Regions from separate parts of the Halonatronomonas betaini genome, predicted to be linked through region 3. Evidence: riboswitches for the same ligand, from Rfam matches in the RefSeq annotation. Region 3 holds a riboswitch; each other region holds the start of a gene.
What was found. A riboswitch is a leader RNA that binds a small molecule or an ion and turns the genes downstream of it on or off. The one in region 3 is predicted to bind cyclic di-GMP.
Positions count from the first base shown of each region.

Region 1 (10,538 bases), on a different contig from region 3:
TTTTTGATGCCAGCAATCTCCTGGCCATTGACCTGCACCGAGCCCTGATAATCCTTTAGAATACCGGTAATAATCTTCTGGGTTGTGCTTTTTCCAGCCCCTGAAGGCCCTAAAAAGCCAAAGATCTCACTTCTGTCAATCCTGAAATTCAAATCTTTAATTGCCGGCCTGTCAGCACCAGGGTAACTATAGGTTAAATCTTTAACCTCAATCATCAAATCAGCTCCTATTCCTTGATTAATCCTCTGCTAATTAAGTCAATTAAAAGTTCAATCGTATCAGGATAGATCTCTTCGCCAATCTCCTCACGATGGAGGGTTAAAAGAAATAGAGATCTCAATAAACCTGAAATAACTTCTGGTTTTTCCTCGATCATTTTATCCTTCTCCTGAAGAGAGGTGATAAGGGGCATTAATTTTTCAGTATCACTTTTAATATGATCTTCAATTTTTTCTTCAGGTAGTTTCCTAACTATCTGCTGATATTCTCGCTGATTTTGATATAGCCTCTTGATCAGTTGATTTTTATCGATCAGCTGAAAACCCTTCATCAGAAAATCTTTAAAGCTTTGAGCTGTAATTTCGCCTTTAAAAATATTCGAATCCAATATTTCTTTCTGGATTTTTTCTTCCTCTGCCTCTAAAATTGTAAAATATAATTCCTCCTTTGAGCTGTAAAATGAATAGAATGAGCCCTGGGAGATTCCTGCAGCTTCAGTTATATCTTTGATTCCAGTCTTTTTAAGGCCAAACCTGCTAAATAATTCCTGACCAGCCTCAATCAACTTATCATTTATCATGTTCTTTTCAGCTTCGCTAAAGGCCTTGGGCATTCTGGCCACCTCCAATTATATAATGTATGAATGAATTTAATTTATGTTCATTGATATTTTTAATATATCATATTAAATCAATTAAGTCAATATCAATAGCCATACGAATAGGTGGTTACTTTTCCAGTCTAAAATTATATAATATAACTGTAATAATCTAATATTTAACCTGAATATATTCAGGTACAAATCATTATTTGGATAATATTTAATCAAAGATACGCTGTAATAGAATTGAAACTGGGTTGGTACTGGGTTGATACTGGGTTGGTACTGGGGTGGTACCGAGGAGATACCGGGGAGAGATTGGAGGAAAGGTATCTTCAAAAATAACTTATTATGGAGTGAGATAAAGATGAATATCAAAAAATTGCTAGAACTTTCTAAGAAGCCGGAGATATTTACAAGGTCTGATCTAGATTTCTGGGACGACTGGCATATCTCTAAACAGATGCTTAATGCTCACCTTGATCCTGATTGTGATGCTGCCAGCAGGAACTTTGAAACGATTTCCAGCTCAATTAACTGGCTTGTTGAAGAGATTTTGCCTGATCATGCTCATGGGACAGGACTTCTGGATCTTGGCTGTGGCCCTGGATTATACGCTGCTGAGCTGGCCAGGGCTGGCTACAGAGTTACCGGGATTGATTATTCCAGGAGATCGATAGATTATGCCAGGGAAGAGGCTGCAGCAGAGGGTTTAGAGATCGAATATATTTATCAGAACTACTTAGAGATCGATTATCAGGAAGAGTTTGATGTAATTATGCTGATCTACTGTGATCTAGGGGCTCTGACAGATAAAGAAAGAGACCACCTTTTAAATAGGGTTTATCAGGCATTAAAACCTGGAGGCCTTTTTATTTTTGATGTCTTTTCAGATAAGAATCGAGATGAAAGCTCAACAAGAAGGAGCTGGGAAATCAATGACGGAGGGTTCTGGCATCCTGAGCCCCACCTTGCACTGACAGAAACCTTCCTCTATCAAAAGAATGATACTTTTCTGGATCAGACTATTGTAATGACTGAGTCTGGAGAGATTAACTTATATAGAATTTATGATCATTTTTATACCAGGGATTCAGCAGTAACACTACTGGATAGCCATGGGTTTAAAGATCATGAATTTTATTCTGATCTGACTGGTAAGAGTTATTCAAATCAGTCAGAGACGATTGCTTTAGTAACTAGAAGATAGAAGTGCTATAAATATAGAAGGGGGATTTTAATGGAACCAGATAAAATTATCATTGAAGAAGCTTCCTCATTAAACTATCTTTTTAAGGGCCAGTTTATCCATCTGGTATTTCAAATAATTATAGCTGCAATAACCTGGTTTTTAGCAGAAACAGCTTTAAGTCAGGGAAGTTGGCTAGGTCAATCTGATAGAACCTGGCTTATACTTGGAATAATGGTATTTTTCTTCCATCAAATTATTGTAGCTCTGGTTTTTAGGTTGCAGCTTGGGCAGGCTTTATTTACCAGGCTGTTTGGCCGGCTGGACTTACTGGTCTGGGGGATCATCTTTTTCCCGTTTTTAGCTGCCCGTCCATTTACCGTCATGGCTCTTGCCAGAGCCAGTCAGAATACATTAAATATTAATTTGTTCTTTGCCAGATTTCTGGCCATATTACTTATAATTCCGGCTGGCTATACACTCTGGTCAGTCCTGAGATATTTTGGCTTAATTCGGGCTTTAGGTGGCGATCATTTTAGGGTGAAGTATCGGAAGATGGGACTGGTCAAAGAGGGAGCTTTTAAATACACAGATAATGCCATGTATCAATTTGCCTTCTTGCTTTTATGGGCAATAGCATTATATTTTAGATCATATCCGGCTTTGCTGCTTACGATTTCACAGCATCTTAGCATCTGGTCTCTGTATTACTGTATTGAGAAACCTGATCTTGATCTGCTGTATTAATAAAATTTACTTTATTTTAAAGATTATTTGTATATGCAGAAAAAATATCTTGACTTTATTCAATATTGATGGTACTATAGTACCAGTCAACATGCAAATATTGGCAAACCTGTTGTGAAACAGGGACGCAAAACCCTGGATCTTATGTCTTAATAAGACTGCCTGGTTGCTGCTTTAGAAATTCAAAGCATCAATCAACTGGTCCCTGGACCAGTTTTTTTTATATTAAAATGTTCGAAAATTATCAAAGTATTGTTACACAGCTTTAATATTTGAATCTGTTTTAAATTATAGCTATAGGATGGTGTTACTGGCATGAATAATAATTTAGCTTTTAAAAAAATTATCGATAGTGTTGATGAAATTATAGGTATTCAATATCCAGATCATACTATAGATATGTATAATCAGGCAGGCTATGATTATTTAGATTTATCCAAGGAAAAAGTTGTAGGTAAAAAATGTTATGAATTAATAGGAAGAGATTCTGAATGTGATATCTGTGCAGCAAAACAAACTCTAAAGAGTAAAAAATTAGAATCAGTTGAAAAGTACATTCCTGAAAAGGATACCTATATAAAATCAATTACTGCCCCAATCTTTGATGAAAACGGCGATATTATTAGGATAATTGAATGTATTAAAAATATAGCATATCAAGAAAGTAGGGAAGAAATTGAGCAATTAAAAGAATTATTAGATAAACTAGTTAATAAATCTCCAGGGATGACATATCAATTCAAATTACTTCCTGATGATTCTTATACTTTTCCCTATATCTCAGAAGGTATAAAAGAACTTTTAGGCATTTCTTATAAAGAAACAAAAGACAATCCTGATAAGGCTCTTTCTTATGTTCATAATAAAGATTATGATCGAATAGTCCAGGAACTTAATAAATCTGCCAAAAACCTCTCAGTCTGGAGTGAAGAGCTAAGGATTATTTTGCCAGATCAAAATGTAAGATGGATAGAATCTATTGCAATGCCAGAAAAACTGGATGATGAGAGTATAATCTGGCACGGTAATATTTATGACATAACTAAAAGAAAAACCCAGGAATTAAAAATTAAAGAGTTAAATAAAGTTGCAGTTGAATTTCATGAAATAAATAATGAAAAAGAGATCTGTGAAAAGACCCTTAATTCAGCTAAAAACATTTTGTCTCTAGACTTAAGTAGTATTAGATTAGCTAAAGATGATAAATTAGTTGCAATTGCAACTTCTGATAAAATAAAATTGCAAGATGTATCTATAGATCATGGGATTTTAGGTAAAGCTTATAAAAATAATCAAAGTTATTTGACTATAGATTCAGCAAAAGAGCCTGATGCAAATCCAATTAAAAATAGCTATAAATCAGCTATAACTATACCAATTGGTGGTATCGGGGTCTTTCAGGCCGTTTCTTTACAAAAAAATGCATTTAACAGGAGAGATTTAGAACTGGCTGAAATTCTTATTGCCAGTACCAAATCAGCTTTAAATAGAGTTTATTCTCAACAAAAAATCAAAGATAAGAATCTGTTATTTAGTAGCACCCTTGAAAGTATCCAGGATGGAATTATAGTTTTAGATTCTGATTTTAGAATTCGCTATGCCAATTCAAAAATAAAAGAGTGGTATTCTTTAGATAAATCATTAATCGGAGAGAACTGCTATCAAGTTTTAAAAGATTCAGAAACTAGATGTGAAAGCTGCCCCTCAGAAGAAAGTTTTAAATCAGGTAGAGTAGAAAAAACAATTACTAGCATAGAACAGAGTAATCAAACAAAGCAACTAGAAGTATATAGTTATCCTATGTTAGATGACAATAATAATATCCATGGGTCTGTAAGTTTTTATAGAGATATAACAGAGTATTTAAAACAGAAAAAATTACTTGAAATGAATAAATTTTTTGTTGATAACGCAGATCTATTAATATTGAGGGTATCACCTGAAGGAAAAGTTGAATATGCTAACCAGACAGCACTTACTAAATTAAATTATTCAAAAGAAGAGTTTATAGGTTCATCTGTAGCAAATTTTATATTTACTGAGGAATTTGTTCCTAGAAATAAATTTTGGAATAAAATAAAAGAAGAGGGCAGTATAACTTATGAAAGAAATTTTATAAAAAAAGATGGAAGTAGTTTTCCAGTTGAAATAACAAGTCAGTATTTTAGCTATAAAGATCAAGAGCATGAATTTGTGTTTATTCAAGACATATCAAAAAGAAAAGCATCAGAATTTAAGCTATTGAAAACTAAAGAGAGACTTGATCAGGAAATAAATAATGCAAAAGATTTACATGAAAAGAGATTGCCGATTAGTTTACCTAAGCTCAATGGTCTTGATATTTATGCCTATTATAAACCTGCAAATGAAATAGGTGGGGATTTCTATAATTTTATAAAACTTAGTGATAACAAACTGTTATATTATATTATTGATATTACAGGACATGGCCTTGATGCAGCGATGATGAGTTCTTTTGTTAAAAGTACAATTAATACTTATGTAAAACTTCTCCCTGCTGATAAAGTACCAGATCCTAAAGAATTATTGAAGTTTATTTATGAACAGAATTTGGAAGAAAACTTCCCTGATGATTATTTTGTAACGATTAATCTTGGAATTATTGATACTGAAGAAAACCAGATGGTTTATAGTAGTGCAGGCTCTCATATACCACCAGTTATTTTTAATGAAGCTGTTAAAGAACTTCCTGCTGGAAACCTGCCTATTTCAAAAATGATATCATCAGATGCAATTGATTATAAAAATGTAAAAGTTGACCTATCTTCAGGTTCAATAATATTTTTATCAACTGATGGCCTTAGCGAGCAGACTAATACAAAAGCAAGATACAGTGATCAATATAATGAAATTATAAGCCAGAATACTCATATGTCAATTGAAAAAATAGCTGAAGCATTAAATAAAGACTTTGCTAGTTTTTGTGATGGTGACAATGATGATGATATTACCTATTTAATATTTAAAATCACATAATAAGTTACATACTTGTATTTAGAACATATTTTAATATCTATTGACTTATTGATAATAGTTAGTTATAATATAAATACATGATATAAATATCACAAATAATTCCGGATTCAGGGGGAGCAATCCGCCGGATCGGGTAGAAATATTCTTATGGCTCTATTTTCAGGGATATCTATGTCTTATCTATGTCTTTAGATATCCAGGCTTTGCGATTTATATCGGTTTATAATTGCAGAGACTTATCTCTGTAAATAGTCTACCATATATTATACTCTACCCGCCCTGTTAGCCAACAGGGTTTTTCTTTTACATAATAATATTATAATTTTCACATGAAAGGGTGGGAAGATGAGTAATTCTAAAAGAATTGGTGTTGTCGGGATAGTTATAAAAGATAGAACAGAAGTTGCTGAAAAACTAAATAAGATTTTAAGTGATTATGGAGATATAATCCTTGGCCGGATGGGGATACCTTCAAGGGAATATAATCTCTCTATGTTATCATTAATAGTTGAAGGAACCCCAGACCAGGTGGCTGGGATGACAGGTAAAATCGGTAATCTGCCAGGAGTTTCAATCAAATCAACTCTTACTTCAGTAGAAGTCGGTGATATCAATGACTAAACCATTAAGAGAAATATTAGAGCTAAATAATATAGAACAGGTCCTTGCAGATACCAATCCTCCAGATGCTAATGAATTTGAGCAGATAATTACTAAAGCTTTAAAGCTGGAAGGTTTAAATGAGCTAGAGGTGGCCAGGCTTTTAAAGATAGAAAGCCCTAAAAAAATCGTGAAACTGCTTGAAACTGCCGGTAAAATCAAAGAGGAGATCTATGGCAAAAGGCTGGTAGTTTTTGCTCCTTTATATCTGGATAACTATTGCAGTAATAACTGTCTCTATTGTGGTTACCGGGCTCCAAATAAAGAATTGAACAGAAAAGAACTTTCAGAATCAGAGATTAAGAACGAAGTTAAAGAATTATTAAATACAGGCCAGAAAAGATTGCTGATTCTAACAGGTGAGAGGAATTCTTCTAATATTGACGATCTTCTAGATAAGATTGATAAGATCTATGCAGTTGATGGCGATAATCCAGGAGAAGAAGTCAAAAGAATAAACCTTGAGATAGCCCCACTTACAGAAGAGGAGTTTGCAAGGGTTTCTAACTCTAAAATTGGAACTTACACCTGTTTCCAGGAGACCTATCATCTACCAACCTACAATCAGATGCATCTTTCAGGGAAAAAGCAGGATTTCGACTGGCGGCTGGAGGTTATGGATCGAGCAGTTAAAGGTGGAATAGATGATTATGGCATCGGAGTTTTGTTTGGTCTCTATGATTTTAAATATGAAGTTCTGGCCATGTTAAGACATGCCAATTATCTTGATAAAAAGTATGGAGTCGGTCCCCATACAATCTCTGTGCCCAGGTTTAAACCAGCTGCTGGCGCTAAAATCAAAGAGGCCCCCTATCCAGTCAGCGATGATGATTTTAAGCTGTTGATAGCTATAATTAGAATGGCCCTGCCCTATACAGGCATGATTCTCTCTACAAGAGAGCCAGTCCAGTTAAGAAATAAGCTATTTAAATATGGCATCTCCCAGATCAGTGCTGGCTCCTGTACTTCTCCAGGTGGTTATAACGATAAGGCTGAAGAAACTGGCCAGTTCAAACTCTATGATAACCGAAATTTAGAAGAGATTGTTACAGAGGCAGTCCAGGCAGGTTATCTGCCAAGTTTCTGTACATCCTGTTACCGGCAGGCCAGGACAGGCAGAGATTTCATGGAACTGGCCAAACTAGGAGATATCAAACCCTATTGCCAGGCCAATGCATTATTAACCCTGGCAGAATATCTAATAAATTATGGATCAGAACAGTTACAGGCTGATGGCTTTAAATTAATCGATCAAAAAATCAATGAAGTCAGAGAGAAAAATCAGGCACTGGCAAATAAAATCAGTAATAAATTAGACCAATTAAAGGATGATAAATATGACCTCTACTTTTAATTCAACACCAACAGCTGAAAGACCCCATATAGCAGTCTTTGGCAAAAGAAATGCAGGTAAATCAACGATGATAAACTTTTTAACAGATCAGGACCTGGCCCTGGTCTCAGAAATACCAGGCACAACAACTGATCCTGTTTATAAATCCATGGAAGTTCTGCCTTTAGGGCCGGTGATTTTTATCGACACTGCTGGTATTGATGATAGAGGCAATCTAGGCAGCAAAAGGGTCGAGAAGACCCTCAGAGTTATCAGAAAGACAGATCTGGCCCTGATGATAATTAATAACCTGAAAGATTTAGAATATGAAAAAGACCTTATTTCCAGGCTTGAAGAGAATTCAATCCCTTATTTGATTATCTTTAATAATATAGATAATCTCGATCTTTCAAAAGCTGAGATATCAGCAGCCTTTGGTGATTTCTCTCCAGAAAAAATTATTATAGCTGAAAATTATAGTAATAATGAGCGAGAAGAAATTCTAAAGGCCCTGGCTTCACTGGCCGGTGAAAATAATAATCTAGAAGCTGCGGCAAAGAGATTAATCGGGGATCTAATTCAGCCAGACGATCTGGTTCTATTAATAATTCCGATAGATAGTGGGGCGCCAAAGGATAGATTGATTCTGCCTCAGATGCAGACTTTAAGACGAATTCTGGATAATAGAGCCCAGGTTTTAGTCGTCCGACCAGATTCAATTAAATCTGCCCTGGTAAATTTGAAAAAACCTCCAGCACTGGCAGTTACTGATTCCCAGGCCTTTGCCCAGGTAAGTAAATTAGTTCCTGATAATATTCTCCTGACTGGTTTTTCAATATTATTTGCCCGGTATAAAGGAGACTTAAATAGCTATCTCCAGGGAGTAAATTACTTAAAGAAATTAAAACCTGGTATGGAAATTCTGGTTGCGGAAGCCTGTACCCACCGGAAACGCCATGAAGATATAGGAACAGTAAAAATTCCAGGCTGGCTTGAAGAAATAGCAGGAGGAAACTTAAACTTTACCCATTATGCAGGACAGGACTTTCCAGCAGAGATTGATAAATATGATCTTGCCGTTTTCTGCGGTGGCTGTATGATCAATCAACAGGAAGTTACCAGCAGAATTAGAGATGCCAGGAATGCGAGAGTACCAGTCATTAATTATGGTATCCTGATAGCCTGGAAGATGGGGATACTGGATCGAGCTATCCAGCCCTTTTTAGATGAGGTGGAAATCAATTATGCAGCCAATTAATTTTAATGATCAACTCCAGGTTTTAGATAATCTTGAATTAATTCTAAGCAATGATTGCTATAATCAGAATCTTTTTAAAACTGCTGATGAAATCAGGCAGAAATATCATGGAGATGGTGTTCACTTAAGGGGCCTTATAGAATTCTCAAATTACTGTAACAGAAGCTGCTATTATTGTGGACTTCGTAAAGAAAATAAAAATCCAGAAAGATACCGCTTAAGCCAGAAAGAAATTATTTCAGCAGCCTTAACAGCTGAAGAATTAGGCTACGGTACAGTTGTTCTCCAATCCGGGGAAGATAATCATTTTACCCTGGAAATAATTGCTGAAATAGTTAAAGAGATCAAAGAAAAGACTGACCTGGCTATAACATTATCTTTAGGAGAAAGAACTAAAGAGGAGTATCAGGAATGGCGTCAGGCTGGAGCCGATAGATACCTGCTCCGTTTTGAGACCTCTGACCCTCAGTTATATGAAAAATTGCATCCTGTCGGGAACTTTCAGAATCGAATAGATAATTTATACTGGCTTAAAGAGTCAGGCTATCAATTAGGAAGTGGTTCTCTGATTGGTCTGCCGGATCAGTCAGTCCAGAACCTGGCAGATGATCTCAGGCTCTATAAAAAGCTGGATTTAGATATGGTCGGGCTTGGCCCATTCTTAATGAACCCCAACACCCCGCTGGCTGGTGAAGATAACGGTTCTTTTGAACTGACCTTAAAAATGCTGGCCTTAACAAGAATAATTCTGCCCAAAGCCCATCTACCAGCAACAACAGCTTTAGGAACTGTTGATAGCAAGGGCAGAGAGAAGGCTCTCCAGAAAGGTGCTAATGTAATGATGCCTAATGTTACCCCGAGAGAATACAGGGCAAATTATCAATTATATCCAGATAAAATCTGTACAGATGAAAATCCGGTAGATTGTAGTCATTGCATTCCAGCCCGGCTGAAGACAATTGATCGCTTTCCAGCTACTGGTCCAGGTCATTCATTAAAGTAAATATTAAAAAAGCCACAGGGAGGATTATTTACCCTGTGGCCAATTATCTAATTAAAATACTGGTACAACAGAACCTTCATACTCCTCCAGGATAAACTCTCTAATCTCTTCACTCTGGAGAACTTCTAACAGGGCCTGAATCCTATCATCATCCTCCTCATCTTCGGCCCTTACGACTAAGACATTACTATAAGGTGATTCATCGCCTTCAATAATCAGAGAATCTTCTAATGGGTTTAAGTCAGCCTCTAAAGCGTAATTTGTATTGATAACTGCCCCATCAAGGTCATCAAGGGATCTTGGCAATAATGCTGCCTCTAACTCCCTGAATTCAAGGTTAAGCGGGTTATCAACTATATCCAGAGGGGTTGCATTTAAGTCTTCAGGGTCCTCAAGTTCAATTAATCCCTCATTATGGAGCAATATCAATGCCCGGCCCTCATTGGATGGATCATTAGGTATCCCGATAAGTGCTCCTTCAGACAAATCATCGATATCATTATAATTATTGGAATAAAGCCCAATCGGTTC
Region 1 covers NZ_JADPIE010000001.1:395,522-406,059, forward strand. Annotated here, with positions in the region: gene I0Q91_RS02025 (ABC transporter ATP-binding protein) at 1-215, opposite strand, end outside; gene I0Q91_RS02030 (TetR/AcrR family transcriptional regulator) at 227-832, opposite strand; gene I0Q91_RS02035 (class I SAM-dependent methyltransferase) at 1,188-2,030, shown strand; gene I0Q91_RS02040 (methyltransferase) at 2,061-2,756, shown strand; cyclic di-GMP riboswitch class I at 2,849-2,930, shown strand; gene I0Q91_RS02045 (PAS domain-containing protein) at 3,072-5,753, shown strand; gene I0Q91_RS02050 (TM1266 family iron-only hydrogenase system putative regulator) at 6,099-6,374, shown strand; gene hydG ([FeFe] hydrogenase H-cluster radical SAM maturase HydG) at 6,367-7,767, shown strand; gene hydF ([FeFe] hydrogenase H-cluster maturation GTPase HydF) at 7,751-9,004, shown strand; gene hydE ([FeFe] hydrogenase H-cluster radical SAM maturase HydE) at 8,991-10,007, shown strand; gene I0Q91_RS02070 (MetQ/NlpA family ABC transporter substrate-binding protein) at 10,059-10,538, opposite strand, start outside.
Region 1: linked by a shared signal. The riboswitch ahead of I0Q91_RS02045 (PAS domain-containing protein) and the one ahead of I0Q91_RS04460 (carboxypeptidase-like regulatory domain-containing protein) in region 3 are both predicted to bind cyclic di-GMP.

Region 2 (10,538 bases), on a different contig from region 3:
AATTTTAACTCTTCTAGCTCTATATTACCAAACAACCCGCCAGACTTTTCAGACTCTTTCTCACTTATCGAAACAATATAAAGTCCTCTATCCCTTAGCTGTCTGGCCACATCATCTCTGGCACCGGCACTTAGCTCACCGCCAACAAGTTCGCCATTCTTCCGCCTTGCCTGATAATTAAACTCTGGAGACATAGCCTGCCACCTCCTCTCTACATCATTCTCTCTCTAATATATTTTATATCATTACAGTAATGAACAACTGACTCTCTGGAGATTGTTCCCGAGTTATATAATTTAAGCAGGTAATTATCCATCGTTACCATATCCAGCTTGCCACCGGTCTGGATGGCAGAATATATCTGACTTGTCTTGCCCTCCCGGATAATATTCCTGATCGCCGCCGTTGCAATCATTATCTCAAATGATGCCACCCGGCCGCTCTCGTTCTTTCTCGGCATCAACTGCTGGGCTACAATGCCACTGATTACCGAGGCCAGCTGTATTCTTATCTGATCCTGCTGTCCTGGCGGGAAGACATCAATTATCCTGTCAATCGTCGCCGGCGCACTATTTGTATGGAGTGTTGCCAGGACCAGGTGACCGGTCTCGGCAGCCTCCAGGGCTATCTGTATGGTCTCTAGATCCCGCATCTCACCGACCAGGATAACGTCCGGGTCCTGCCGGAGGCATGAACGCAAGCCCCTGGCAAATGATGATGTATCATTGCCAACCTCCCGCTGGTGCACCAGGCTCTCATTATGCCTGTGCAGGTATTCAATCGGGTCCTCTAGAGTTATAACATGGGCATTTCTCGTATGATTTATCTCATTTATAATTGCAGCCTGGGTCGTCGATTTCCCACTCCCGGTCGGCCCGGTTGAAAGCACCAGACCCATCCGCTGTGATGCCAGCTTCTTTAAGACCTGGGGCAGGTTCATACTATCTATTGTCGGTATCTCCGATGGAATAATTCTCAAAGCAATTCCAGTACTTCCCCGCTGGTGGAAGGCATTAACTCTAAACCTTGAAACTCCAGGCACACTGTATGAAAAGTCAACCTCGCCATACTCCTCAAACTCCTCAAGTTGCCTCTCATTCATCATATCTTTGGCAATAGTTGAGACTTCCTCGCCTGTCAGTTTCTCAGGGTAATCAGGATGGGCCTCAAGTTTTCCATCTTTTCTAACAAACGGTCTATTCATTACTGTCAGATGCAGGTCAGAAATATAATCTGATTCAGCGACATCCCTTAAAAGGTTGTCATAATCCTTTACATAATCCATCCAATCCCCTCCATTAGGTCAGGTTTCTATTAAAAGATAATCCTTCTAACTTCAGCAATATCAGTCTCGCCTTCTCTAATCTTTTTGATGCCGTCTTCCTTTAATGATCGCATCCCCTTTTCTCGGGCTGCAGCTTCTAGCTTCTCCTCGGTTGCACCACTTGCAATCATATCCTTTATCTCATTATCGACCATAAATATTTCCTGCAGCGCCAGTCTGCCGCTGTAACCGGTATTGTTGCATTTCTGGCAGCCAACTGCATAATAGGCTGTATCCAGCTCTGCAATATCTCCAATATACTGCTTGTCCAGCTTATCAAGCTGTTTTTCTTCCTTGCAGCTATTGCATAGCCTCCTGACCAGTCGCTGGGCCACAATTCCATTTACCGAAGATGCCACCAGATATGGCGGTAAGCCCATATCAACCAGCCTTGTCACCGAACTAACTGCATCGTTGGTGTGGAGCGTACTGAAGACCAGGTGACCTGTAAGGGCAGCCCTAACTCCAATCTCGGCAGTCTCTTCATCCCGCATCTCACCGATCATTATTACATCCGGGTCCTGCCGGAGTATCGAACGGAGAGACTTGGCAAATGTCAGCCCGGTCTTTGGCTTGGCCTGAACCTGATAGATACCCTCAACATTGTATTCTACCGGGTCCTCAATCGTCACAATATTTATCTTCGGGCTATTTATCCTGTTTAAGCCGGCAAAAAGTGTTGTCGACTTTCCACTCCCTGTCGGACCGGTAAGTAGCATAATTCCATGGGGCTGCTGAATTAACTTTTCAAATTTCTCAATATTATCTTTGGAAAATCCTAGCTTTTCGATATTCAAAAGGTTGGTATTCTGGGCTAAAAGCCTGACTACAACCTTCTCGCCATGGACTGTCGGCAGTGTCGAAACCCGCATATCCAGCTGGTTTCCATTTATCAGCATCCTTATCTTTCCATCCTGGGGCACCCTGTGTTCTGTTATATCCAGGTCGGCAATTATCTTAAACCTGGAGACTAATGCCCTGTGTGAAGATTTCGGTGCCGTCATCTCCTTTTGCAGCACGCCATCAATCCTGTATCTCACCCTGATATACTTATCCTCAGGCTCTATATGAATATCACTGGCTCCCCGCTGATAGGCCCTGCTAATAATCGAGTTGGCCAGCCTGATAATCGGCGCCTCTTCAACCATCTCCAGCAGCTCAGCTTCGCCATAACTGTCATCCTGCTGGCTGTAATCCTCAAACTCTTCCAGAAAATCGCTGATATCCAGGCTGTCATCGGCATATATCCAGTTGATGGCCTCCTTTATCTTGCTGGCCGCCGCAATCACCGGCCGCACAATCAAGCCAGATACCCTCTCAATATCATCTATCGCCACAATATCAGTAGGGTCGGCCATCGCCACCTTTATAACCTCTTCATCAACCTCTTCTATCGCAACAGCCAGGTGCCGCCTGGCAATATTCTCCGGTATATATTCAGCCAGCTCAGTATCAAAAAAGTAATGATCTAAGTTGGCACTCGGTATCCCCTTTTGAAACTCCAAAACCTCAACTAAATCCTCTTCCTTTAGATAACCTTCATCGACCAGTATCTCGCCGATCTTCTTATCCCTGACATTCTGCAGATCAATTGCCCTCTCCAGCTGTTCCTCTGTTATATATTCATTTTCAAGTAATATTTCACCTAATTTTTTTATACTCCGCATCAAAGCTCAAAGTACACCTCCAAAAAATCTAAATCAAAATCTAATTTACCGCTTCTGAATCACAAAAACTTCAGGCGGATTTTTTTCCTGATTGATAAACCTGTAATGGCTGGCATTATACGCCTTATAATCTAATTTCGCCGCCCAGGCTTCAATCTCCTGCCTCTCTTTTAAACCTTCTTCGTGTCCTGGATAGGCCGTTACTACTAAAATTCCGCCATTTCCAAGCAATTCCAGGGAATCCTCTAATGCCGGCAGTGTATTTGCCGCCTCAGTTACAACTGATTTATCGCCACCTGGCAGGTATCCCAGGTTAAAAACTATCGCCTTCGGCCTTAATTCCTCAGTTTTTAGCAGACCCTTTAAATTACTGTGATCGGCCTGCCTCAGCTCAACCTGCTCCATCAGGCCTCTGTCTTTTAGCTCCATTTCAGTGGCTTCTATTGCATCCTCCTGAATATCCAGGGCCAGCACCTTGCCAAACTCACCGACCAGCCTGGCCAGAAAACCTGTATCATGTCCATTGCCGCAGGTCGCATCTATTACAAAATCACCTTCATTTATCTGTCTTGCCAGCAAATAATGGCTGAATTCAACCGCCTGGGGAATCTCCATAATATTATCCTCCCTATTATATAATAATTTTACCTCTGATTACAGAAATAATACTCACTATTGATAGTATAATTCTCCCAAACTCTAAAAACTCCTGCAAAAGTTTTAGAATAAATAAAAAAAATCGGGTATATTAATACCCGACGAAAATTATATATAAAATAAGTCTATAATTTAACTCTTTACCATAGTAAATACTGATTATTCCAATTTTTAGCAGTGAGCTCTAAATAATACCAGACAATCTAAACAGGAAATTTAATCTTAAAATAACTATAGTCAATATTTAACTAGCCTTGAAATTTATTTAATGCAGGGCCCTGCAGGTAATCAAAAAAATCACCCTGTTCAACTTCTCTCTCATTCATCTCTTCAATAATCATATCATGTATCTTCCACCAGCTCATATCCCAGTTAACAAAGACACTGCCTTCCTCCGGTGCCCGGCCAATCAACCTCTGGACAGCAATCCTCGGATCAAGATACCTTAAAAAGGTTATTACTCTATCAATATACTCCTCAAGGCTTATCATCTCAAGCTCTCCAGCTTTAAACTGCCTGGCCAGCTCAGTACCTTCCCTGAGATACAGTGCATGGAGCTTCACATTATCAACCCGCAATGCCGATAGCACCCTGGCATTCTCCTTAACATCAATCATCTCATCCCCAGGCAAATTCAAAATCAGATGGGCTCCAATTCCAAAATCAGATGTCCTGGCAGTCAGCACGGCATCAATAAACTGGGCCAGACTATGGCCCCGGTTCACATTCTGTAATGTCCGGTAATTTATAGTCTGTAACCCCAGCTCCAGAGTCAAGTTTATCTCAGGTTTTACAGTCTGTACCAGGTTCTTAATCTCCTGTAAATACTCATAATTAACACAGTCAGGCCTGGTCGATAATATCACCTCAACAATATCATCAACAGTCAAGGCCTCGCGCACATAACTCTTCAAATTATTAAGTGGCAGATAGGTATTTGTGAAATTCTGGAAATAGGCGATAAACTTATCAACCTTATATCTATCGCCGATATATTCCCTGAGTTCCAGCAACTGCTCCCGGACCGATTCATCAGGTTCACTCTCAAACCCGGCAGCCTGCTCGCCACAGTAAAAACAGCCCTCAGTTCCAAGCTGGCCATCCCTGTTCGGACAGGTCAGCGGCAGATTCACCGGCAGCTTGTAAGTTTTTTCACCATATCTATCTCTCAAATAAGCCGAATACTTATAATAGGGTTCCATATCTAAAACTCCTCACAGCAAAATAGTAATATATAATAGTAATATTATACAGTTACTATTTTACCGTACCATAACATTTATTGCAAACTAAAAATCCTTAAAATCCCCTGAATTTAAACCTGCTCTATCACTCAACTTTCTGCATTATTACTCAACTTTATTTGCTCCATAACTTAACTTTCAGCCAAAATTTCAGCCTAAACCCGCTCCTTTTCCAGCATTATATCAAGTATCTCCCTGTCAGTGCTATCCATCCCTGGACTATTCAGCCTGGCCAGATTATCAAGCAGATCCTCCATATTATCAGCCAGCATCCCCTCAGATGGGCTCAGTCCAATCCCCCGGCTGGCCAGCACAGCTGATTGCACAGCCCAGTGTGAAGATAACGCCACCTTATAGGCACAGCCTGTCTTGGCCCCATCACAGACAATTCCAGTCAGTACCCCGTATAAATTCAAACCGGCCTGAAAAATATCCTTTTTGCTGCCACCCAGGAGATAGACAATTCCGCCACTTGCCCCAAAGGCCGAAGCAACTCCAGCCCCGCACATGGCCGACAGCACGCCAAGTCTGGCTTTAACATAGACAGATATCAATATCGCCAGGGCCAGAGCTCTGATCAACTCTTCTTCGCTCTTTTCTAAAGCCTCAGCTGCTCCAATCATCGTCAGGAAGGCAGTTATCCCCTGATTGCCACTCCCAGCCAGTGACATCGCCGGCTGAGAACTCCCGGTCATCCTGGCCTCAGATGCCGCCGATGCCAGCAGTGACGGATACTGCAACAGCTTGCATTCCTTCGAATCAAGTTTCAGCATCGATCTAATAGTGGCTGCCATCCCTGCCGATTTCTCCATGCCTTCATCGGCCAGCCTCTTTGATATCTCAATGCCTTCCCTTAATATTCCTAATTCGTCAACATCTATATTTTCAGCAAACTTAATAAAATCCTCAAGCTCATAATTCTCCACTGGCTGCCTCTTTCTCTTAACAGCATCCACCGGCTCAACCTTAAAATCCCCGATCTCATCGTTATGTTCAACAGCCTCAACAGCTGTATAATAATCTAAAATCACCAGCCGCAACCTCTCCACACCACTATCCATACCAGCATCCCTGCCCGCACCGCCACTAACAGTCAGCTCAAGATCTATCAGCAGCCGATTAATATCCCGATCAATCTCAACCTCAAAAAGTCCGGCCTTCACTAACTTCCTGGCTTCATCGATATCTCTATCCCTAAGATCACTTAAAACCTCCAGGTTCCGCTCAGAATCACCAGCCAGATATCCCAGCGCTGCTGCCATCGTCACCCCGCAGTCAGTCGTACCAGGTATTGTCACCCTGGCCGCATTCTTATATAAATTAGCATTAACAGTAATCTTTATCTTCTCTAGCTTACCAGCATTAACACCCTCACCAGTGCCATCAATTTTTCCAGAATTACCAGCGTTGCCAGTTCCACCAATTCTCCTTGTTAACTCCTGTCTCGCTCTGGCAGCAGCAAAGGCTACCGAAACCGGATCAGTACAACCCTGGGCCGGCATTAAAGCTTCCTCAATAATACTTTTTAACTCATCCATCATCTCCATATTCCATTTCCACCCCTGTATTAATTGCTTCATCTTTTAGTTGATTGTCTTTAATCATCCCGCTATTTTCAACCATTGCCACAAATTCATCGACTAGTTTCCCGTCAAACTGTATACCCCGGTAATTCTTTAACTCCTCCAGGGCATCCTCCGGATCTCTAGCAGGTTTATATGGTCTGCCAGATATCATCACATCAAAGGCATCTGCAATCGCTATTATCCTTGAATATAAAGGGATCTCTTCACCCTCAAGACCATCAGGATACCCCTGGCCATTCCACCATTCATGATGGGCCAGTATATTTTCAGCCACATCATCATAATCCCTGAGAGAATTAATTATTCTACTTCCGTATTCAGGATGCTTTCTGATCTCTTTCCAGTCATCCTTATCCAGTCTCTCTTCTTTAAAAATCAGATCATCTGGCAGCATATGCAGCCCGATATCATGAAATTTCGCCAGAAAATCAAGATCCTCCCTGGCCTCATCACACAGGCCAATCCTTTCAGCCAGTCCTATAGCCAGCTCCCTTACATTATTCAGATGCTCTCTGGTTTCAAAGCTGTTTTCTTTAAGCTCTTCCAGCATATGCTTTACAAGATGCTCACCGCTATTTTCACCATCCAGGGCCTTATCACAATACATATCCTTATCAGCCTCTTCTAAAACACTATTTATCTCCGTCTCACTATCAGATTTTACTGAAATCCCAATAGCCACCGAGATCGGATCCCCATTCTCATATGAAAGCAAGCAGTTACTTTTTATCCGCCTGTATAAAAGTTTAGCTGCATCATAATCAGTATTCGGCATCAGGATAACAAACTCATCTCCAGCCCATCTCGCCAGTATATCCTCCTGACGGATTGAGTTCTTTAATATATTTGCAACCTTCTTAAGATGTTCATCCCCGGCTTTATGGCCATAGGTATCATTAATTACCTTAAGCCCATTAACATCAATCATTACTATCGCCAGAGGCATCTGTCTTCCTGTATCAAGCCTTTTTAGCTCTTCCTCAAAAAATCGCCTGTTATACAATTCAGTCAGACTATCCCGGTATAACAGATAATTAATATCCTTTTCCCTCTTTAAAATCTCAGTAATATCCTGCGCAAATAAAAACCCATACTCCTGCCCATTATAGTTTAGATGTTTACAATTTATTTCAACCGGCAATTTCTTTTCCTGTTTAGTCTCCAGAGTAAGCCTGAATGTTAAAGGACCCTGATAATCCATATCCCGCAGGCAGTCCATATAAAGCTCTTCCCCGCTCTCACTTACTAAATACTCGAACTCTTCCCCGATTAATTCCTCTTTTTCATATCCTAATAAATCCGATGCATATTTGTTAATATCAATTATTGTACTGGTCTCATCAAATAAAAAAGTCATCAAATTGGCATTCTCTATTCCAAATTGGGTCAGCCGATAATTAGCCATATATTCCAGATATTTATCCCTTAAAAGCCCAATCCCCAGACTGAGAGCAATCGCAAAGGCTATATGCACAGAAGTATTTAAAAACGATGTAACTCCAAATCTATTTATCGAAATAATACTTGCAACAATTATTAAAATAGCTGCTGGTATAACACCTTTAAACCCAGCAGTAAATCCAATTATTACAGCATAAAGAAGAAGAATAAGCCCTAAAATACTTAATTCAGCATAAAAAGCCAGAATAAATAATAATAGGCCTGGTATCAAATAACATAATACTCTGGCCCCAATCCTCATCTTTCCTATTTTAATGGCTTTTTCCCAGAGGTCAGTAAACATTTTTACTCCTCCTTCATAAACTCACCAAAAACTCTGCAAAAACTTTTTAAAATAAAAAGTTATCAGTAAATCTATTATATCATATATAAGATTCAAAATCTCATGGTATTTTACTCATTAAAAAAATAATTAGTAAAATTTTATTATAATTTTTGGCAATAAAAACTATGCAAAACTTATTTTTTATGATATAATTGATAAAAGTGAAAAAATTATTTTCTCTACCCGAAAAAGGCTACTCTTTCCGAAAGGAAAGATTCGCAAAGTCTGTGAACCTGTGACTATCCATGTTATGGTTGCCAGATTGCCGAAGTGGAGGATAGGATTATACCTGTCGCCTCCTGGGTTTGACAGGTTATTTTTATTTCCTCCCTTAAAGGGTATCCTGCTGAAAAGTAGCTCACAAATTTAAAGGAGGAAAAAAATGCTTAAAAAAGCAACCGTATTACTTATCGTGTTCACCCTTATCGTCTCTTTCTCAATGACATCCTTCGCCTCAAATTCTAATGACATAGTCCAGTTTGAAAATGGAGAAAGAGTAATTTACAATCCAGCAGAACCAGAAGCCAATGGATATTCAGGTTCAGGCAATGGCCATGGCCCTAATAATCCACTATATGTAGCTGGAGAATAAAAAACAAAAAAAAATCATTAATGATTTAAGGTTTATCGCTTTTAGCGATAAACCTATCTTATTACTCAATATTTTCTCTCTGATATTCCTTTTCAGCCTTATAAAAGGCATCAACGACCTCAGGTGAAAACTGTCCACCTTTACATTCTTCTAACTCCTTTAATGCCTCTTCCCGGCTAAGCCTATCCTGGTATGGTCGTTCATTGGTCATGGCATCATAAGCATCTACAACAGTTAATATTTGAGCTTCAATCATTATTTCGTCACCCTTTAATCCCTGGGGATAACCTTTACCATCATATCTCTCATGATGTTGATGTACTATTTCTGCAACATCTTTATAATGACCTTCTTTTAAATATTTTAATATTATGTTTTTGCCTTTTACGCAATGGGTCTTCATCTCCTGCCATTCTTCATCATTTAAACTCCCTGGTTTATTTAATATCTCTGAATCAATCTCAATTTTACCAGTATCATGTAAAAATGAAGCATAACTTAAATTAAACAACTGTTTATCTCTTAAACCTAACAATTCAGCAGTCTTTAATGAGAGCCAGTGCAATCTAGTACAATGTTCCTTAGTCTCTAGATCCTTATTTAAAACCTTCTCATTTAAAGCAATTAATTCATTAAATCTCTTTTCAGCATTATTAAAAACTGGAGAATTAGTAAATATTAATAACTCTGTTTTTTCTAGTGTTTTAAAATATGTCTCATCTACTTCACCATTTACTGATATGAAATTACCTTTTGTTAAAATTTCTTCACTATCTTTGCTTTTTACCTTGCCATCTAATAGAAAATAAAATTCAAAAGCATCATCTTCTGTCTTAATCATAAATATTCTATCTTCAACAATTTCTTGATGAATAACTTCCAAATCTTCATTCTGAGCAATCAAAGATAAACTTGTTGTTTTTCTTTCAATTTTATCTAAATAGTCACTTTCATCTCCAATAACTAAAGAAAGTGGAAAACCTATATCATCAAATTTATTCATTATTATTAATCAACCTCCACCAGACATAATTTAAATCAACTATATATTAAGTTACATATATAATCGATTTTTCCTGCTTTTCTGTCGTTTTTAAGCATTTAGCAGGAGTCCAGCAGCAAAAATTATATAAACTTCTTCCTCCTGTATAAACTGGCTTCAGATAATTCATCTATTCCAATCGTCTCAATCCCGGCAAGGTCAGCTATTGTTCTGGCCAGCCGATAGATCTTATCAACTGCCCTGGCTGATAACTTTAAACCTAATATCGCCTCCTTTAGAAATCTCCGTTCAGCCTGGCCCAATGGCGAGACCTCTTCCAGCTCTTTCCTCGATAACTCAGAATTCAATTTGCCTTTATTACTTATAACCCCATTCCTATTACTATCAACTATCTTACCACCATTCATCCAGCCTTTATTCCTCACCAGCTGGATCTCCCGTGCAGCTATAACCCGTTTTCTTACCTCTGCACTCGATTCCGCCCTATATTTAGCTGTTATCATCTCATCTGGTTTCAAATCAACTAACTCCAGCTGAATATCAATCCTATCCAGGAGCGGACCTGATAATTTAGCCTGATACCTTTCAATCATACTCCTGCTACAGCTACATTCCTGCCAGCTCGAACCATTATAACCACAGGGGCAGGGGTTCATTGCAGCAACCAGCATAAAATCAG
Region 2 covers NZ_JADPIE010000003.1:230,114-240,651, forward strand. Annotated here, with positions in the region: gene I0Q91_RS06560 (type II secretion system F family protein) at 1-194, opposite strand, end outside; gene I0Q91_RS06565 (type IV pilus twitching motility protein PilT) at 212-1,285, opposite strand; gene I0Q91_RS06570 (GspE/PulE family protein) at 1,315-2,991, opposite strand; gene mnmM (tRNA 5-(aminomethyl)-2-thiouridylate-methyltransferase MnmM) at 3,037-3,606, opposite strand; gene mnmL (tRNA modification radical SAM protein MnmL/YtqA) at 3,897-4,850, opposite strand; gene I0Q91_RS06585 (L-cysteine desulfidase family protein) at 5,048-6,439, opposite strand; gene I0Q91_RS06590 (sensor domain-containing diguanylate cyclase/phosphohydrolase) at 6,423-8,222, opposite strand; cyclic di-GMP riboswitch class I at 8,446-8,534, shown strand; gene I0Q91_RS06595 (hypothetical protein) at 8,647-8,856, shown strand; gene I0Q91_RS06600 (HD-GYP domain-containing protein) at 8,918-9,859, opposite strand; gene I0Q91_RS06605 (YifB family Mg chelatase-like AAA ATPase) at 9,982-10,538, opposite strand, start outside.
Region 2: linked by a shared signal. The riboswitch ahead of I0Q91_RS06595 (hypothetical protein) and the one ahead of I0Q91_RS04460 (carboxypeptidase-like regulatory domain-containing protein) in region 3 are both predicted to bind cyclic di-GMP.

Region 3 (10,538 bases):
TGGTCTCTTTAGATTTAATTAGCTTTAATTCATCTTTTATTCAAACCAGATATTCCAGAAAAAGGGCTGCCAGGCTTCCTGGAAATTCTGGACTGAACTATTTACTATATTCAGTCTGCTAAAGTCTAACATATTGAAGTATGGGACTGTCTCCCACATAAAATCATAAAATTCTTCGACTATCTCATATCTTGCTTCATAGTCTGTTTCTACCATCATTCTGGCAAAGATCTCATCCATCTGTGCAGAATATTCATCATCCCAGTTTAAAATCCACTTATTAGTACCAGTCCAGCCCTGATGAATCTGAGGATCAGGTACTATTTTGGAAAATGTCGATAAATGAATATTCCAGCCATCTTCTCTGGCCCGCCTTTCAACAACTGTTGGTCTATCAAAGAGTTGCAGCTCTACTTCTACTCCGATTTTTTCTAATTGATCTTTGATTGCTATTGCTCCCTGGCGCTCTACTCTATCATCCTGGCCACTTAAGATAACCAGAGGTGTTCCATCATAACCGGCTTTTTCTAATAGTTCTTCTGCTTTTTCTGGGTCATAATTATTGTAAATACCCTCACCGGCTCTGCTGCTATGCCATGGATTACCTTCTTCGTGGAGTGAGGCTTCAAGGCGCCAGAATTCTGGATTACCTATCATTGAATAACCTAACTCTTCTAAATCTAGAGCATACACCATTGCCTGGCGGGCATATTTATTATTAAAAGGATGTTTAGCATTATTCATTATAAACATGGCCATCTGATCTGGATAAATAACTACTGGCTCAATATCAGGGTTAGCTTCAAACATTTCAAATTGATCAGTTGGCACTTCTTCTGCAAAATCAAACTGACCTGTCTGAACACCTGAAACTCTAACTGTCGGTTCAGTTATGAATTCATAAACTACATTTTCTATATAAGGAATTCTCTCTCCTGAATAATATGACGGTTCTAAGGGGCTTGGTTGATAATCTTCAAATCTTTCAAGTCTTAAATTTCTATCTGGAATCCAGTCTACATACTTATATGGTCCTGTCCCAATATGTTCTGTAATAACATCAGAACCAAATTCTTCAATGATATCCTGATGTCTTACAACAAATTTCTGATTGGAAACTGGAGAGGCAAGAATATTTATAAAAGGAGCATATGGTTCTTCAAATATAAAGTTTAGATTATAATCATCAACCCTTTCTATTTCTTTAAAATAAGGAGCAACAGTACTTCCAGCTCCATTGACTTCAAGCCATCTATTAAATGAAGCTATAACATCATCACTTGTCATCTCATCACCATTATGAAATAAAACGCCTTCTCTTAACTCAACGACATATTTGCGGCCTTCATCAGTTATTTCATAATCTTTAGCCAGATGTGGCTGGGCTTCTAGGTTTTCATCAAATTCAAAGAGTCCTTCATAGACATGATTCATCATTGAAGTAATAAGCCAGTCAGTGGAGTTATCACTATCTAGATGAGAGACTGCCATTTTCTGTGCTATATTCATGGTTCCTCCAAACCTGTCTTCATGCTCACTGGCTTCCACTATTTCTGCACTATTAGGGATTAATAATACTGTGAGCATTAATACCAGAAATAAAAACATCCCTCTTTTTAATAATTTTTCCATGTTGGTCACCCTTCCATAATTAATAGTTATTTTGTAAATGAGGATCCAATAAATCTCTTAAACCATCTCCTATCAAATTAAAACTCAAGACAATAATTACAATAAAGATACCTGGAAATGTTATTATCCATGGGGCTACTGACAGGAATGATCTTGCATCTGATATCATACCGCCTAAACTTGGATTAGGTGGCATTATTCCAACTCCTAAAAAACTTAGAGCGGCTTCATCTAAAATAGCTCTGGCGAAATTAAATGAAGCCTGGACCATAATTGGAGAAATTGAATTCTTTAAAATATGCCTGAATATTATTCGAGAGTTACTGGCACCAATGGCTTTAGCTGATTCTATATATTCTAAGTCTTTTATACTAAGAATTGATGATCTTACTATCCTGGCCATTTTAGGAAAGTATGAGAATGACAAAGCAATAATAATATTATATTTACCGCCTCCCCAAATTGCTGCAAGCGAGATTGCAATTATAATACCTGGAAAAGCCATAAGTCCATCTAATATTCGCATTATTACATTATCTAGTTTTGAATAATAGCCAGCGATTATACCTACTATCCCACCAAAGATTATTGTCAGAAAAACAACTGAGATACCTACCTGAATTGAATTTCTTGCTCCATATAATACTCTAGCAAAAATATCTCTTCCAAATTCATCAGTACCCATATAATGAGTTAATGATGGACTTTGTAACCTATTTCTGCTATTGTTCTCAAGTGGACTAAATTCAGTAATTACTGGAGCAAAAATTGTCAGAAAAGACATGATTATTATAATTATAAGTGCTATTTTAAAATTTGTTTTTTTAATGACTTTACTAAGGTTTGTGAAAAACAAAAATATCACCCCTCTTAACTATATTTAATTCTGGGGTTAAAAAAAGCATAACTTATATCTACTAATAAATTTACAGTAATATAAATTAAGGCAACAAAAATAATACAACCCTGTATAACAGGTATATCTCTTCTCATGATAGCATTAATAGCAAGGTAACCAGTTCCTGGTATAAAAAATATTGTCTCAATTATCCAGGTGCCACCTAAAAGTATAGCAAAATTATGACCAATTACCGTTATAATTGGTACCATTGCATTTCTTAATGAATGCTTTATTATTATTGTTCTCTGATAAAGCCCTTTGCTCCTGGCAGTTCTAATATAGTCTTCCTTAAATGTGTCTAATATTGAGCTTCGTGTTATCCTCGCAATAATTCCAGCTTGCATAAAAGCCAGAGCAGTTGACGGTAAAATTAAATATCTAAAGGTGGAAAGGCCCGCTTCTGCTAAAGGCTCATAGCCACTTACTGGAAACCATCTTAACCATACAGAAAAAATTAATATAAGAATAATTGAAAGCCAGAAACTCGGGACAGAAATTCCTAAAAGAGAAACTGTTATTGAAAGTTGATCTAATATCTTTCTATGGTTTACAGCAGCCAGGATACCGAAAAAAAGCCCTAAAACTCCTCCCATGAATTGAGCCATTAAAGCTATTAAAAAAGTTGGTTCCAGCCGACTAATTATTGCTACTCTAACTGAAGAGTTTAAATATAGTGAATCTCCTAAATCTCCTCTTATAATATTTCCTGACCAATCTATAAATCTATATATTAAAGGTTGGTCTAATCCTAATTGCTCTTCAAGTTGTATAACCTGTTCTTCTGTTGCCATATTTCCTAAAATAACTCTAACTGGGTCTCCAGGCATTAAATTAGTTATAAAAAATGTAATTATGGCAACAATAATAATCACAGGGATTAAAGAAATTAGTCTTTTAAGAATATATGATTTCAAAAGTGGCTTCACCTCCTGAAAAATCGTTATTATAATAAATGATATGTTTAAAATTATTAATTCATCTTATTTATTAGTAATCTTTATTATTATTGAATATTATCATAAAAATAATTTCCTGTCAATAATTTCATTAACAAACTAAATTTTAAACCAATTTATTCATTGCATAAATAAATTCTTCTAGTACTCTTATTGGATTATCAGATTCAAAAATTCCACTGGCCGCCCCAGCACCATCAGAGCCTAAACTTATTATATCTTTAACATCTTCTCCTGAACTTATTCCAGCTCCATACATTACTTTTACCTCAAGATCAATATCTTTAATAATTTTAATGGACTTTTTTATATAGTTCTCATCACTTCTTTTTCCAGTTCCTATCAATTCTGATGGCTCAGCAAGAATAATATCTGGATCCAATCTGGATAAAGCAGCAAGTTCTGATAATGATTCTCCAGCAACAAGGGTTAATAATTTTAAATTTTTAGCTATATTAATAGCTTTGGATATCTGTGAAAATTTAAGCTGATATTCCCCGTGATTTAAAACAACTCCTTGTGCCCCTGCTTCTTTTACTGCTTCTGGAAGAATTAAACCATGTCCTCTCCCTTTATTTAATGGATCAATATGCTGGGCAAAGATTAATAAATGATTTGTGTTATTTGAAATCAAGCGAATATCTGTTGTCTGTGGTGAAAGAATTATCTGTATATCGTATCTCGCTGATATTTTATCTGCCTCTTTTGCAAACTTTAAAAGTTCTTTACCGAATACATAGGCTTTAGGATTAACATAAAAGATAGGTGAATTTAATTTATATTCAGATTCCATTTTTTACACCTCAATTACATTTTATAGAATTATTATAACATAAAAATTGCCTGGCATGTTGCCAGGCAAAAATAATTATATTTAACTGTTCCAGGCCTGTACAAGTGAACTTAGACCCTGTAACAAAAAACCACCTGCTACCCAATAATAGACCAGGTCTGGAAAAGCCAGTACCAAAACACCTACTGCTATATATAGTATTCCTGAAAATGTTAAACTAACTCTACTAGTATTACTTGTCTCTTCTGCCAATATATCAACCCTCCTTAATACAAAGCTCTTACCAGCACCTAACGATGTCATTCTCTTTGGATTTACATATGATAAATGCCCTCTTACATCTGCCCAAAAATCCGGGAAGTATACTATATTAAGGAAAATACCAGCCAGCAATAAAACAAGAATATAAGTTGTACTGGACCAATAATCTCCCCAGGATAAAAGCAGGCCAATTTCATCCATAAATAAACCCATTCCAATTCCATACATCAATGCAGTATCCCTTTTACTAAAATAATTAGATCCTACAATAGCAAACCAGCCGGCCAGACATATTAATAATATACCAAAAAACAGATGATGAATATGATAACCAAATAAAACAACATTTGTGCCTACATAAAACCTTAATTCACCATCTTTAACCGCCTGGGATGCAGCACTTCCAGCAGAGCCTGCTATTATTACTGCTAAGCGTATAAAAAGAAATGATAAAAAATATGAACTTGTAATAATAAAAGGAATTGATTTATCTCTTTCTACGTTTTGATCTTCTATTCTTTTAGGATCTTTAATAATTAATCCCTCCAGAAACTAACTTTTTGGATTTTATTAACCTAAAGTTATAATATAATATTTCAAACAAAATATCAAAATATATGACTGAAATAAGACTAAGAATTGACTAAAAAATGACCTGGATTTGACCTGAATATGACTGATTACCTTTAATTGGATGGTATAATTAATATGGTAATATATATGTCTGGAAATTATGAAGAGTCTGCCCCTGGATGGTATATTTGCGCGTAGAGTTGTCAGAATATATTGATTTCTAAAGACTTTATATTTAATTATTCCAAGGGGGGGAACAAAAATGAAAAAGGTAATTATACTGGTATTGGTTTTAGGGATTGTAGCATTTTTAAATGGCAATGTATTAGCTATTGAGAGAGTCTCTATTAATGGTGGAGGAACTGTTATTGTCGATGATAATTTAGCTATGCTTGTTGAAAAAATAGATCTCGTATCTCAATATGCAGACTATGGATGTGTTGCAGAAGGTTCAGCAATGGTAGGTCTTGCTGATTTTGGTTCAGGTGAGCAGCATATAATAATGATTTCATTAATTGGCTTAAGAGAGAATGTTGATTTAGGAGTGCCTGGAGGCCAGACATTTGATATAAAGTATAATGATAAAATATATACATCTGTTAAACCATGTGAAGAAGGTTTTTCTAATATAATGATGGTTTTAGAACCTGGAGAAGTATTTGCTCCGGAAAATCTTGAAGTCTGGTGGCAGGAGGTTGGCAATTTAGTTTTAACCAGTATGTAATATTTTCTTCAAAACATTTGCATTTAGGAGGTAAATCTTATGAAGAAATTTATTCTTTTTCTCTTCATAATTGGAATTGTCTTTGTGTTCAGCGCTATAGATTCTTATGCAATTGTAACAAGAGGCGGAGGCTTACCAACCAGAGTACAGTCTTTATTAGTTGATAAGGTAGAATTAATTCCACAGCTTGCAGATTATGGATGTACTGGAGCTGGAACATTGTTAGTAGGTTCATTTGATTTTGGGTCTGGTTTACAACAGATATTGATGGTTGATCTTTCAGGGATTGGAGAAAATCCTGATTTAAATTTCCCTGGAGGACAAACTTTCCAGGTTAAATCTAATGATATCTTATATGCTTCTGTTAATGCATGTGAAGCAGGATATGCTCATTGTATGATTATCCTGGAAGCAGGAGTCAATTATGAAGATGAAATTCTTGAAGTATGGTGGCAAGAAGGAGAAACATTAATAATGGTTAGTCGATAAAATATTAATTACCATAACCTGTAGAACCTAGGTTCTACAGGTTTCATTTTAATAAATTAATTTATCTAAATTATTTAACTGCATTTCTAACTGCCTGAATTATCCTATCTCCACTAAAAGATTGAAAAATTAATAAAAAAAAAGTAAAGAGACAGGTTTTAACCTGTCTCTTTAAGTAATAGGGGTTTTATTAAAAATTCTAGTCTAACCCTGGTTCATCATCGGTAAATTCATTTATATAATCTATTTCATATCCATTTTCATCAACTATAATATCAAAAAGATGCCAGTGCATTCCATTTTCATCTGTAGGAGCTTCATATTCAGTCCATTCACCGTTTTCACGAACGCGAACCATTGCTTCAGAATCACTTATTTCTGGTACATCTTCTCGATTATCTGAATCATACATTGAAAAGTTTTTAATGAAATATATATAGCGACCTTCATATAATCTTTCAATCCGAATAGTTTCAGGTTCATTATTCTCATAAGTTAAAATATCTTGATCAAGTTCAGCATAGGGATAACTATTTCTAGAACCTTGATCCTGATAATAAATATGATAACCTTCCTGGCTGGAATCATTACTATCTGGAACTATTAAGTGTGCATCAAGGTCCTCGACACCTTCTTGCCAGTTTAATTCAAATAGCAAATCTGCACTTATTGTACTTTCTTCATTTCCATTATCACTATCTGATTCATCATCTTCACTATATTCTTTATATAATCTAAAATTTATGTTAATTGTTTGGCCATCTTCTTCCACTTCTACTGTTCTTGAAACAGGCTCATAACCGTCTCTTGTTACTGTAATTTCAGTATTGTTATCAACATCTTCTAATCTATAATTACCATCACTTTCTGAGTATGTTACTGAGTTACTGTCTGTTCTCACTATCCTGGCATCTTCTACAGGGTTATCGTCACTGAAAGTTTCAACAACTGTACCACTAACCTCACCTCTAACAGGTCTATCACCGGTAAAAGTAACTATATCACTGGATGAAGAACAGCCTGTAATTGCAAAAACAACAAATAAAACCATGATAGAAAACACAATTTTTTTGATATTTCTCATAATATCCTCCTTAAAAAAGCCCATAAAAAACAAAAAACTACTCCGAAGAGTAGTGTAAATTAATCCCTCCGGTAGCCGAACCACCCTGTTTATCAGGGTATCTAGCTTTGCGAACCTGCCTTTCGACAGGAGTGCCTTTATCTCAGGTAAATATTTTATTTGTAAATAATTATAATATGAATAATTATAAAAAACAATAGGCTAAATTAATTATATTATTAATAAATATCCTTAACTATCAAGTTAATATAAGTTCTATTTCTAAATGTTGTCCATTCTGGCTGATAAAGGAGATCAGCATAACCAGATTTAACTCTCTCAAACTTATCAGCCATATAAAATCCTATGCTTTCAATATCATTAGACTCAAATTTTAAATGTCTTTCTTTAATTAAATTAGGATTATCTATTTCAACATCTTTAGATAAAAAAACAGGATGTCTATTTTTATGCCCAAAGGGAGCAAGTCTGTATAGACTATCAAGTAAATCTGAGTTAACCCTATCTAAATCTAATTCAAGATCGTAAGTCTCCCTTTTATACTCAATACCTTCTGCTAGCTGATTAACTTTTTCAAAAAAGTCTCTAAATCTTCCAGCTTTTAATTTTAAACCAGCAGCCAGCTTATGACCTCCAGTTTCTTCTAACATACCTTCTTGCTGACATCTCTTTAAATTCGCATAAATATCAAAAGGCTCAATACTTCTGGCACTTCCTTTTAAGGTCTGACTATCAATAACAATAGCTGGTTTATTATATTTGCTAGAAAGTTTGCCGGCTATCAAACCAACTAGCCCCCTTAAAATTTTACCCTTAACCAAAATCACATTCAATTCTGGTTTGATTTTCTTATCAACTATCTCCATTATTCTATCTGTTAATTCTTTTCGTTTCTCATTATTTGAAATTAATTGATGAGCAAGTTGATTTAAATCTTGGGCTGGTTTTCTTTCTTCATATAAAAGTAAGTCAAGAACAGGCTCAGGCGATCCCAGTCTTCCTGTTGCATTAATGGCTGGACCTATCTGATAACCCAGATCCGAAGCAGTAATTGCTTCAGGTGATTGGCACAAAAAAGAAGTTAATTTATCCAGGCCAGGATTTATATCGCCTGAACAAAATTTTTCTAGACCGGCAGCAACAATATATCTGTTTTCACCTACAAGTGGAACAACATCTGCGACAGTAGAAAGAGTTACAAGATCAAGAACCTCATCAAATGATTCCTTTAATAAAGCCTGACCTACTCTCCAGGTAATTCCTCCTCCAGAGAATTCTTTAAATTGATAATTCCCACTTTTTACTTTTAGATCTATAAAATTATCACCTAAAATTTTCAAACTCTCTAAATCGTCATTTTTATGATGGTCAATAACTATAACTTCAATATTATCATCTTTTAACTCATTTATTTCTATCTGATTAGAGATACCACAATCCAGGGTTATAACCAGTGATGGCTTTAATTCTTTTTTGATTAACTCAACTGATTTTTTTGAAAGCCCATATTCATCCCGATATCTATCACCACTTAATATTTTGATATTAGCTCTAGAATCAAATTTTTTAACTGCCTTATAAAGAATAGCAGCCGATGTCAGACCATCACAATCAAAATCGCAAAAAATAACTATTGAGCCATGTTCAATATGTTCTTTTAATAAGTCAATCACATTTTCTATATTTGGAATATCATTATAAGACTGAAGTTTATCTATAGAAGGACTAAAAAAATCATTTAACTTCTTTCTGGTATTAAAGCCTCGCTTTATTAATATTTTACTAATACTTTCATCTAAATTATATGATTTTGCTATCTCTTGATAATTCATCTTTTCCTCCAATTAATAAGTTTTATTTCTATTAATATAATATAACATCAAATATATTGGATAGCAAAAATCTTAAAGACTTGACAAATAAATAATACTTATAGTATAATTTGAGCAAGTAAATTGTTAAAAAATTTAAATATTTAGGTTGAGATATTAGAGAGGCCTTTTTGAGCAGTAAATTCTCCGCTGGATTTCTGTGTCAAAAAGGTTTTTTATTTCAAAAATTTAGAGGAGGTATAAAAGTATGGCAAAATTATTTGGTGATTTCGATAAGCTAGAATCTGATTTTGCTGATTTTGGTGAAATGGTTGGGGTTTGTATGACAAAATCTCTTGAAGCCCTTTTTCTTTATTTAGAAGAAGGAGAAAGTGAAAGGGTTAAAGAGCTTACCAGTATTGTCCATAGATATGAAAGCAAAGCAGATGAGAAAAGACGGGATATTATTACTAGCATTTTAAACGGTAGCTTAATGCCCCATACCAGAAGTGATATGTTAAACTTAATTGAATCTATTGATGATATAGCTGACTTTTCAGAAGATATTATAGATGAGATAATCTTTCTTGGCTTAAAATTTGAGTATCTTGAAATTGAAAAAACTAAAGAGATGAAAGAATTGCTTTTAGAACAATATAGTAAATTAACTAAAGGTTTAAACCTTCTCTTTAAAGATATGGACCAGGCTTTAGTCTATGCCCATCAACTTGAAGAAATTGAATCTAAACTTGATGATATAGAAGAAGAATTAATTAGAAGTGTTGGGCAGAATGAAGATCTAGATACGGCCAGTAAACTTTCCCATCGAAATCTGATAAAAAATATATCTGACCTGGCAGATGTTATTGAAAAGGTTGGAGATGTAATAGAGATAGTAATCTCAGTAAGACGAGGATAGAGTAGCTAAGAAAGGGGAATTTCTATGTGGTACCTTTTATCTGGAGTATATTTAGGCGGAACTCTTGGAGCAAATGATGCAGCCAACATCTTTGGAACTGCTGTTGTTACTAAAGCTCTTAAATTTAAAACAGCTGCTTTATTAAGTGTAATTTTTGTTATTATCGGTTCTGGTCTTGAGGGTGCTGGAGGCATGGAAACCCTTGGTGGCCTGGCAGAACAGACACTTTTAACAGCCTTTTTAAGTTCACTGGCTGCTGCCCTTACTGTTACTTTAATGACCGTACTGGAATTGCCAGTGTCAACATCACAGGCTGTTGTTGGAGCCATAATTGGTGGCAACATCTTAACAGGAACTGTTGACTTTTCGCCACTTATACCAATTTTATTTGCATG
Region 3 covers NZ_JADPIE010000002.1:279,418-289,955, forward strand. Annotated here, with positions in the region: gene I0Q91_RS04425 (ABC transporter substrate-binding protein) at 37-1,632, opposite strand; gene I0Q91_RS04430 (ABC transporter permease) at 1,652-2,488, opposite strand; gene I0Q91_RS04435 (ABC transporter permease) at 2,503-3,447, opposite strand; gene I0Q91_RS04440 (triose-phosphate isomerase) at 3,596-4,282, opposite strand; gene I0Q91_RS04445 (hypothetical protein) at 4,364-4,771, opposite strand; gene I0Q91_RS04450 (hypothetical protein) at 5,379-5,840, shown strand; gene I0Q91_RS04455 (hypothetical protein) at 5,880-6,329, shown strand; gene I0Q91_RS04460 (carboxypeptidase-like regulatory domain-containing protein) at 6,529-7,413, opposite strand; cyclic di-GMP riboswitch class I at 7,481-7,559, opposite strand; gene I0Q91_RS04465 (single-stranded-DNA-specific exonuclease RecJ) at 7,632-9,245, opposite strand; gene I0Q91_RS04470 (DUF47 domain-containing protein) at 9,493-10,143, shown strand; gene I0Q91_RS04475 (inorganic phosphate transporter) at 10,168-10,538, shown strand, end outside.